3 regions of the Allocoprococcus similis genome follow, and region 3 is predicted to be linked to each of the others. Evidence: predicted binding sites of a transcription regulator. Region 3 holds the regulator's gene; each other region holds the start of a gene.
What was found. Region 3 encodes HrcA, which represses chaperone genes, less so after heat shock. Its sites were predicted from a motif close to TGTTAGCACTCNNNNNNNNNGAGTGCTAACA; they were not measured.

Region 1 (3,291 bases), on a different contig from region 3:
TTTTCTTCTTCAGATACATCCTCTTTGAAGTGATCGGTCAGATCTGCATCGATTCTCTGGAACTTAATATGTTCGTTCTTCTGCTCCATCTGAGTAATAAATGGAGAATCAATATTATGTGACAGGATCACTGCATCCAGTCCCTCTTTTTTGAACATATTGATGTACTGGCTCTGCTGCTGTTCATCTGTTACATAGTAGATCGTTGTCTTCTCTGCTTCTTTCTTTTCTGCTGACTGCTCTGCATTTTCACCCTCGGTCTTTTCCTCCGGCTCTGCTTTTCCGCCATTTTTTTCGATGCATTCTTTGAGTGTCATATACTTATGATCCAGGTTCTTGAACAGAACATAATCGCTCATCTTCTCGCAGAATTTTTCATCTTTCAGGCAGCCGAATTTGATAAACGGGCTGATGTCATCCCAGTATTTCTCATAGTTTTCTTTATCTGTCTTGCACATTCCGGAAAGCTTGTCAGCAACTTTCTTGGAAATATATTCAGAAATCTTCTGTACGAATCCATCATTCTGCAATGCGCTTCGTGATACGTTAAGCGGCAGATCCGGGCAGTCAATAACTCCCTTTAATACCATCAGGAATTCCGGAATGACTTCTTTGATATTGTCTGCGATAAATACCTGGTTGTTGTACAGTTTGATGGTTCCTTCGATAGAATCATATTCGGTATTGATCTTCGGGAAGTACAGGATACCCTTTAAGTTGAATGGATAATCCATGTTCAGATGGATCCAGAACAGAGGTTCTTTGTAATCCATAAATACTTTCCGGTAGAAATCAATATAGTCTTCTTTGCTGCATTCATTTGGATGTTTGGTCCACAGCGGTGCCGGATCGCTGATGGATACCGGGCGTTTCACGATCTTTGCTTTATCGGAAGCCGGTGAAACTTCAACCATTTCTTTTTCACCGTTCTCATTTTCCTTTTCTTCCATCTTGGCATCTTCGTGGATATGCTCAACAACGGTATCGGTATCTAGGACTTCCTCTTCCGGAATTGTCTCATATTCCGGTTCTGCATTTTCTTTTGACACAAAAATCTCTACCGGCATGAATGAGCAGTATTTCTCAAGGACTTCACGGATTCTGTATTCATTTGAAAATTCTACACAGTCTTCGTTCAGGAATAAGGTGATTTCAGAACCAACTTCCTCTTTATCCCCTTCTTCCATCTCATACTCTGTACCGCCTTCACTTACCCAGTGTACCGGTTTGGCACCCTCTTTATAAGAAAGGGTATCAATATGAACTTCATCAGCTACCATGAATGCAGAGTAGAATCCAAGACCAAAGTGTCCGATCATATCGTCCTCTGTTGTCTTATCTTTGTATTTATTCAGAAATTCGGTTGCTCCTGAAAATGCGATCTGTGTGATATATTCTTCTACTTCATCAGCAGTCATACCAAGACCATTATCGATGAATTTCAAAGTCTTCTCTTCCGGGTTTACAATAACCTGGATCTTTCCTTTATAACCATCCGGAAGTGTATATTCTCCCATCATATCCAGCTTCTTTAATTTTGTGATCGCGTCGCATCCATTGGAAACAAGCTCTCTTGCGAAAATATCATGATCGGAATATACCCATTTCTTGATAATCGGGAAAATATTTTCGCTGCTGATTGAAAGACTACCTTTTTTTGCTGCCATTTTTATCACTCCTAAATTTCATATTCTATCTTTTTGCGGTTTCAAACACCGTATTTTTCTGTCCATGAAATATCTTAATACCCTGATTTCTAAATGTCAATAGAAAATTAGCACTCTTTCAATAAGAGTGCTAATAATTCTGTGAAGAATATAAAATTTCTGTGAAATATATTTTCCAATCCTTTGTGTACCGTCTATAAGAAATCTTTGACATACACTGTCAAAAGCTTTTACTCCACGCTCTTCAAAGATTCCACCATATCAATCTTCTTCAGCTTGTAGAACATTACCCAGTTTACAAATAAAGAAAATGCTGCAGTAAACAAGAAGCTGTACAGATAACTCTGCCAGTGTATCTGACGTCCGAACATCGCCTCTTCCACTTCAACCGTCAGGATAGTATAACGGTGCAGGAAATTGCCAAGCACCATACCTACAACTGATCCGATGATCGTCAACAGAATATTTTCCCTGTACACATAAGAGGCAACTTCTCCGTCATAAAAGCCCAGAACCTTCAGTGTGGCAAGTTCTCTCTGGCGCTCCGTAATATTGATATTATTCAGATTGTACAGTACCACAAAGGCAAGCATTCCGGCCGATACGATCAGTACCACAATAACCAGGTTCAGACTGCGGAGCATATCATCCAGTCTGCCCTCAATACTGCTGGTGTAGCTTACATTCAACACTCCGTCCATCGCCAGAAGCTTTGTTCCTGTCTTCTCGATCTGATCATCTTTTCCATCTTTCACACTGTAAATGATCGTATTGTATTCGACCGGTTTTCCATACAATTCCTCGTATTTTTCCGGTGACAGATACAGATAATGGCTCATATAGTTTTCGCAGATTGCTCCAATGGTAACCGTCTGGTCCCCACGGTCTTCATCTTCGATTGTAAGCTGATCTCCCACCTTCACATTCAGAAGAGATGCCATTTTCTCGGTAAGGATCACCTCATCTTTTTTCAGTGAATAAACTTCATTCTTATTCGTTCTGCTGTGGAAGCTTAAAAAGTCCTCAATCTTTTCATCATCCGACGGAACCATCAGATAAAGTGTCTTTTTACCAGATGCAGACTTTACATCTGTCTTCTGCATATGTACTTCGATCGTCTCTTTTACATCTGCATTCTGATCCAGATACTCCTGGATCTGCTGTCTGTTTTCCTCAGAAATGTCATCACTCATATAGGTTGCCGCATCATAGAACTGCACCTTCTCATACTGTAAGCTGACAATCTCATAGATACAGTCTTTCAGTCCGAATCCGACTACCATCAACGCCATACAGCCGCCGATTCCGAAAATAGTCATAAAGAATCGCTTTTTATACCGGATCAGATTCCGCACGGTTGATTTCCATGTAAAATTCAGATGCTTCCAGATAATTCCGATCCGTTCAAGCAGAATCCTCTTGCCCTGCTTCGGTGCTGCCGGACGCATCAGTTCTGCCGGTTCTGCTGCCAGCTCTTTGTAGCAGGATGCGATCGTAGCGATCAGTATACAGGCAACTGCGATCACCGAAGCCTGGATTGCATAGCTCATGTGATACGGAAGCAGGATTGCCGGCAAATGCTTATACAAAATCATATAGCCATAAATAATGACAAGCGGCAGAA
Region 2 (3,291 bases), on a different contig from region 3:
GTCGATTGCCTTATCCGGAAGGAAACGGTCTGAAATATAACGGTTACTCAAAGTAACAGCTGCAACAAGTGCACTGTCTGTGATCTTGACACCATGGAATACTTCATAACGCTCTTTCAATCCACGAAGGATAGAAATGGCATCCTCAACTGAAGGCTCATCCACCATAACCGGCTGGAAACGACGTTCCAGAGCGGCATCCTTTTCAATATACTGGCGATACTCATCCAGAGTTGTCGCACCGATACAATGCAGCTCACCACGGGCAAGCATTGGCTTTAACATATTTCCGGCGTCCATTGCACCGTCTGACTTTCCGGCACCTACAATGGTATGCAGTTCATCGATAAACAGGATGATGTTTCCATCACTGTTCTTGACTTCTTCCAGAACTGCTTTCAGACGCTCTTCAAATTCACCCCGATACTTCGCACCTGCAACCAGTGCTCCCATATCCAGAGCAAATACTTTTTTATCTTTCAAAGCTTCCGGTACATCACCGCGCACGATACGCTGTGCCAGACCTTCTACTGCTGCTGTCTTACCTACACCAGGTTCACCGATCAGAACCGGGTTGTTCTTGGTCTTACGTGACAGGATACGGATCACATTCCGGATCTCTGCATCACGCCCAATGACCGGATCCAGCTTCTGCTCCCTGGCTTTTTCCACCAGATCTTCCCCGTATTTATTCAGAGTATCATAAGTAGCTTCCGGATTATCACTGGTTACTCTCTGATTACCTCTTACGGAAGAAAGCACCTGAAGGAAGCTTTCCCTTGTAATTCCAAGCTCCTTCATCATACCTTTGATCTCACGGTTCGCATATTTCAGAAGTGCAAGGAACAGATGCTCAACCGATACATATTCATCACCCATCTGCTTTGCCTCATCCTCGCCATGGATCAGCACATTATTCAGATTCTGACCAATATACATCTGACCGCCCTGTACCTTCGGACGCTTCCGTAAAAGCTCTTCCACACGGTTCATCATCGTCTCTTTTGTAATGCCCATCTTCTCAATCAGCTTGAGAATCAGGCTGTCATCTATTGTAAGCAAAGAATACAGAAGATGTTCCTGTTCAATTTCCTGGTTGCCGTAATCTGCTGCAATCTTTTCAAGGTTCTGCACTGCTGCCATAGAACTTTGTGTAAATTTATTGATATTCATAACATGAGTCCCTCCTTTGCCTTGCTATCTTTGTTCTATCCGAACTATAGCACGTGTTGTTAGCACTGTCAAGAGCCGAGTGCTAAATCTATATACATTTTTACTCCTCTGTCAAATCATAGGACTCATTGTCTGAGTCCTGTCTATATAAAACGCTCCGGATTCTTTATCTTCCTCCGGCAGCGGCTTTTTTATATTCCATCAGTTTCTGTCTTGCCTCTGCATTCAAATGTCTCGGAACCTGGATCTGTACCGTTACATACTGGTCACCGTGGACATTTGCATCCTTCATCGAAACAATTCCTTTTCCTCTCAGACGTATCTTGCTTCCTGACTGGGTTCCTTCTTTGATCTTGCACATCACATCGCCATACAGGGTATGCACTCTTGCCTCTCCACCAAATACGGCTGTTGTATAAGGAATATTGACTGTCGTGTAAACATCCATTCCTTTTCGTTCATAGCCTGCTTTCGGCTGAACAGTTATTTTCAGGAGAAGGTCTCCTGCCCCGCCTTTTCCGGTTCCCGGCATTCCTTTTCCACGAAGCCTTATGCTCTTTCCACTGTCAATTCCTGCCGGAATGTGTACCTCCAGCGTCTGTGCTTTTCCACTCTGATCCTGCAGAGTAATTCTTTTATCGCAGCCAAATGCTGCTTCGTCAAATGTAACAGATACACTGGCTTTCAGATCCTGACCTTTCTGATCAAAGCCTGCTGATCCGTGGCCACCAAATCCTCCGAACCCGCCAAATCCGGACCCATCGTCATAGAAGCTCCTTCTGTGAAAGCCCTGGCTTCCGAAACCACCTGTGCTTTTGCTGCCGTTTCCATGGAATATATCTTTAAACATATCTCCGAAAATATCATCTGCATTTCCGGTAAAATGATACTCCTGATAACCACCCGGGCCACTTTTGAAGCCCTGGAAACCATTTCCAAATCCGCTTCCCTGATAGCCGCCTCCTGCAGACTGGTCAAATGCAGCGTGTCCGAACTGATCGTACATCTTCTTCTTTTCCGGATCACTCAGTACCGAATAAGCTTCTGTTACTTCTTTGAATTTCTTTTCTGCATCCGGATTTCCGGCATTGGTATCCGGATGATACTTCTTCGCCAACTTCCGGTAAGCTTTTTTGATCGTCTTTTCATCTGCATTCTTCGCTACTCCAAGCACCTCGTAGTAATCCCGCTTTGCTGCCATGTCCTGTCACCTCCTGCCTGTAAAACACCCCGGAGATTACTCTCCGGGGAAAACTTATCTTCTATATTAACCTTCAATTGTGATATACTTCTTCTCTTCTGCAACCGGTTTTGCTTCTTTTTTCGGAACGAAGAGTTTCAGAATACCATGTTTAAATTCTGCTTTGATGTCTTCCTCTGTGATATCTTCACCAACGTAGTAGCTTCTCTGGCAGGCTCCCGCATAACGTTCGCGACGGATATATCTTCCGGTTTCTTTCTCCTGTTCATCCTGATCAAGACCTTTTGCAGCACTGACTGTCAGATAACCATCTTTCAATTCTGCAGTAACTTCATCTTTCTTGAATCCAGGAAGATCAATCTCAAGCTCATATCCATCTTTCATCTCTTTGATATCTGTCTTCATCAGATTATTCGCATGATGTCCATAGAGCTTCTTTTCTGCTCTGTCCTCTGCTTTATCTGCATATCCGTAAAATGGAAATCCAAACCAATCATCATCAAATAAGTTATTATTAAAAATACTAGGCATCAACATAAGTCCTGTCTCCTTTCAAACACTCATAATACGTTCGGAACACTGGAAAGCAAACCTTTCTTTTTGTTCCCCTTTCTTTGTTCTATCTGTACTATAGCACGCATTGTTAGCACTGTCAAGAGGTGAGTGCTAATTTTTTTATGAAGAATTTGTGAACACTACGAGCCATGCAAAATGGTGAAAAAAACGCCCTGCAAGTTTACTTGCAAAGGCGTCTATTTTCGCTATTTTATAGGGCGACAGCCTGGCAGCAAGGGAATTCTTTCCCGAGCTGTGCATGGCGTATCTCACAGCTTCACAGGGATTTTTCACTTGCTTTCGCACGGAGGTTTCTTGATTTGACCACATTTTTACGACAAATCTTTGGAAAAAATATATTC
Region 3 (3,291 bases):
TTGCTGTAATGAACGGAAGGTTGATGTTTGTTGTTGTTGCAGAAGAAAGTTCTTTCTTTGCTTTTTCAGCTGCTTCTTTCAGTCTCTGAAGTGCCATTCTGTCTGTTGACAGGTCTACGCCTTCTTTTGCCTTGAAATCTGCAAGCATATAGTCTGTGATCTTCTGGTCGAAGTCATCTCCACCAAGTCTGTTGTTACCAGCTGTAGAAAGAACTTCGATAACGCCGTCACCGATCTCGATAACAGATACATCAAATGTACCACCACCAAGGTCGTATACCATGATCTTCTGTTCTTTTTCATTGTCAAGTCCATATGCAAGAGCTGCTGCTGTAGGCTCGTTGATGATACGTTTTACATCAAGACCTGCAATCTTACCTGCATCTTTTGTAGCCTGACGCTGGGCATCGTTGAAGTAAGCCGGAACAGTGATAACTGCTTCCGTAACTTTTTCTCCAAGATATCCTTCTGCATCTGCTTTCAATTTCTGAAGGATCATAGCTGAAATTTCCTGTGGAGAATATTTCTTTCCATCGATGTCTACTTTATGATCTGTACCCATCTCACGTTTGATAGATGAGATTGTCTTTTCTGCATTTGTTACTGCCTGACGCTTTGCAGGTTCACCTACAAGACGTTCTCCTGTCTTTGTAAATGCTACTACAGATGGTGTAGTTCTTGCTCCTTCTGTATTTGCGATTACGACCGGCTGTCCACCTTCCATAACCGCTACACAACTGTTTGTTGTACCTAAGTCAATACCAATGATTTTGCCCATTATGAAGACCTCCTGTTAATATTATAAAAATTGTATTTTGCTTTGTTATTTATATAAAGTGTATCGGAAATACGGTACACGGTATATCTTAGTTTGCTACCTTTACCATGCTGTGTCTTACGACTGAGTCACGGTACATATATCCTTTCTGGAATTCCTCGGCTACTACATTTTCACCAAGTTCTTCATCCTCTACATGCATCACTGCATTGTGGAAATTCGGATCGAATTCCTGACCAACTGCTTCGATCGGTTTTACTCCGATTCCTTCCAGTGTGCTCATCATTTGTTTATAGATCTTATCCATTCCATCTACGAACGGATCGTCTTTCTTATCTTCCGGTACGGACTGAAGTCCGCGTTCAAAGTTGTCTACAATCGGAAGGATTTTCTCTACGACATCTTTGGCTCCAATCTCATACATCGCTGACTTTTCTTTTTCAGTACGCTTTCTGTAATTATCGAACTCAGCCATGTGTCTGGTAAGTTTGTCTGTCAGATCTGCGATCTGCTCATCCTTTTTATCTTTTTTATTCTTCTTTTCAAACAGCTTCTTTTTCTTTGGCTCTTCAGCATCTTCGGAATTCGTCTCTTTACCGGCAGCTTCTTCCTCTGTTGCTTCGGTTTCTTCCGCGTCTTCCGGTTCCTGCCCTTTTGCCTCCTGCTCTTTGGCTTCTGCCTCCGCAGCTTTCTTTGCTTCTTCCACTGCTTCTTTTACCATTTCTTCATTGCTCATCTTTTTATCCAATGGTTCTTCCACCTTTCTTACTTCTTATTCGAGCTTTTTCGGCTCATCCCTGTGGAATATGTCATCCAGCTCTGCCATCAGTGTCTTAAGCGTCTTCATGACATGTTCATAATCCATTCGCTTCGGTCCGATGATTCCGATAGTTCCCTGCATGCCCTCGCCCAGCTCATATGTTGCCGTGACTACGCTGCAGTCTTTCATGTTCTCCACATTCGATTCATCTCCGATGTATACCTGGATGTCTCTGTCTTCACCGCCGCTTGCCATTGACTTTGTAACCAGGGCGGCAAGCTGCTGCTTTTCTTCAAAAGCACTGATGATCTCCTGTGCGCTCTGCTTATCACTAAGCTCCGGATACTTGAAAATATTCGTCGCGCCACTGGTGTAAATCTCCATGTCGTCATCCAGCTGGATCACATTCGCTACTGCATCCATGACACTGCTCATCACACCACTGTGAATCCCTGCCTGTTCTTTCAGTCTTGCGATCACTCCCAGATTGATCTGCTCTAGTGAAGTTCCGTTCAGCGAAGTATTCAGAAGCATATTCAGCTTCAATAGTGCTTCATTGCTGAGCGGTTCATCCAGTGTCACGATCTGGTTCTTTACAATGTTGCCTTCCATCACGATCACAACGATCAGCTGATGGTCATCAACCTGTGAAAGCTGGATAAATTTTAATTTGTTCCCGTTGTAAGTCGGAGTCGAAATCATCGTCGCATAATTCGTGTTGTTCGCAAGAACCTTTGCAACCTGCTTCAGAAGTTCTTCCATCTTGTCAGCCTTCTCAAGCATCTGACCTTTGATCTCGGTAATCTCCTGTTCCTTCTGGCTCATCAGCATATCTACATACCATCTGTAACCTTTATCCGACGGAATCCTTCCTGCTGATGTGTGAGGCTGCATGATATAACCAAGCTCTTCGAGATCTGCCATCTCATTCCGGATCGTTGCCGAACTTAAATTCAGATCTGTATACTTGGAAATCGTTCTGGATCCCACAGGCTCTCCGGTCTCAAGATAGTTCTTAATGATCGCATGTAAGATCTTCGTCTTCCGCTCACTAAGTTCCTGTATGGCTTCCATATGCTACCTCCTTTTTTGTTATTAGCACTCATTATATCTGAGTGCTAACATTTTCTACGCTTATAAATGTACCACTTACCATTCACTTTGTCAACAGGGTTTATGATTTTTTTATTTTTGAGGTCCGGTTCCACCCGGATATGCTGTCGGATTCCAATTCAATCGGCAAACCATTCCGATGAGCCTCTGAAAGCGAACATTATGTCAGCAAAGGCTTCCATAATGTTCTGAGTCTCATCTACATTGCCTCAAATGAATTGGAATCCGACAGCATATCCGGGTGGAACCTCACTCAAGCCTCTAAAAATCGACTTGATTTGGGTGCTTACGGAACATACTATAAAGGATTTACTTGCTTCTTTAACAATACTGTATTGCGTGGGGCGGGACTTAATGGCTGCGCCATTTTCGTCCGCAAACTTTGGAGCTGGCTGTTTGAAGATGATATATTTTTTACTTTCCGGGGCTGCGCTGTTTTTGCCCTCGAATTTGGGGATTAGGTTGTTTTGAAGATGATATATTTTTTTACTTTCCGGGACTGCTCCTCTCCCACTTAACCTCCAAGTGGCTGGAGCAACTGGTTTTTTTCCGCACATCTTCCGACTGGGGCGTCCCATCTGTATGTTTTCCGTCTTCTTGGAAGAGGGTGGGGAGTTTGGGAGGAAGGGGCGGGCGACCA

Region 1: htpG (molecular chaperone HtpG) is a predicted target of HrcA. The motif match lies at 1,773-1,803, and genes of this name have one in related genera.
Region 2: clpB (ATP-dependent chaperone ClpB) is a predicted target of HrcA. The motif match lies at 1,231-1,261, and genes of this name have one in related genera.

What each region holds. Positions count from the first base shown of each region.
Region 1 is NZ_BAAHSG010000038.1:13,287-16,577, reverse strand. Features, by position in the region: gene htpG (molecular chaperone HtpG) at 1-1,667, opposite strand, end outside; gene ACYQ5K_RS13675 (ABC transporter permease) at 1,898-3,291, opposite strand, start outside.
Region 2 is NZ_BAAHSG010000033.1:11,105-14,395, reverse strand. Features, by position in the region: gene clpB (ATP-dependent chaperone ClpB) at 1-1,173, opposite strand, end outside; gene ACYQ5K_RS12560 (DnaJ C-terminal domain-containing protein) at 1,340-2,374, opposite strand; gene ACYQ5K_RS12555 (Hsp20/alpha crystallin family protein) at 2,441-2,911, opposite strand.
Region 3 is NZ_BAAHSG010000039.1:80,711-84,001, forward strand. Features, by position in the region: gene dnaK (molecular chaperone DnaK) at 1-778, opposite strand, end outside; gene grpE (nucleotide exchange factor GrpE) at 867-1,514, opposite strand; gene hrcA (heat-inducible transcriptional repressor HrcA) at 1,551-2,612, opposite strand; partial or broken gene ACYQ5K_RS14440 (hypothetical protein) at 2,861-3,291, opposite strand, start outside.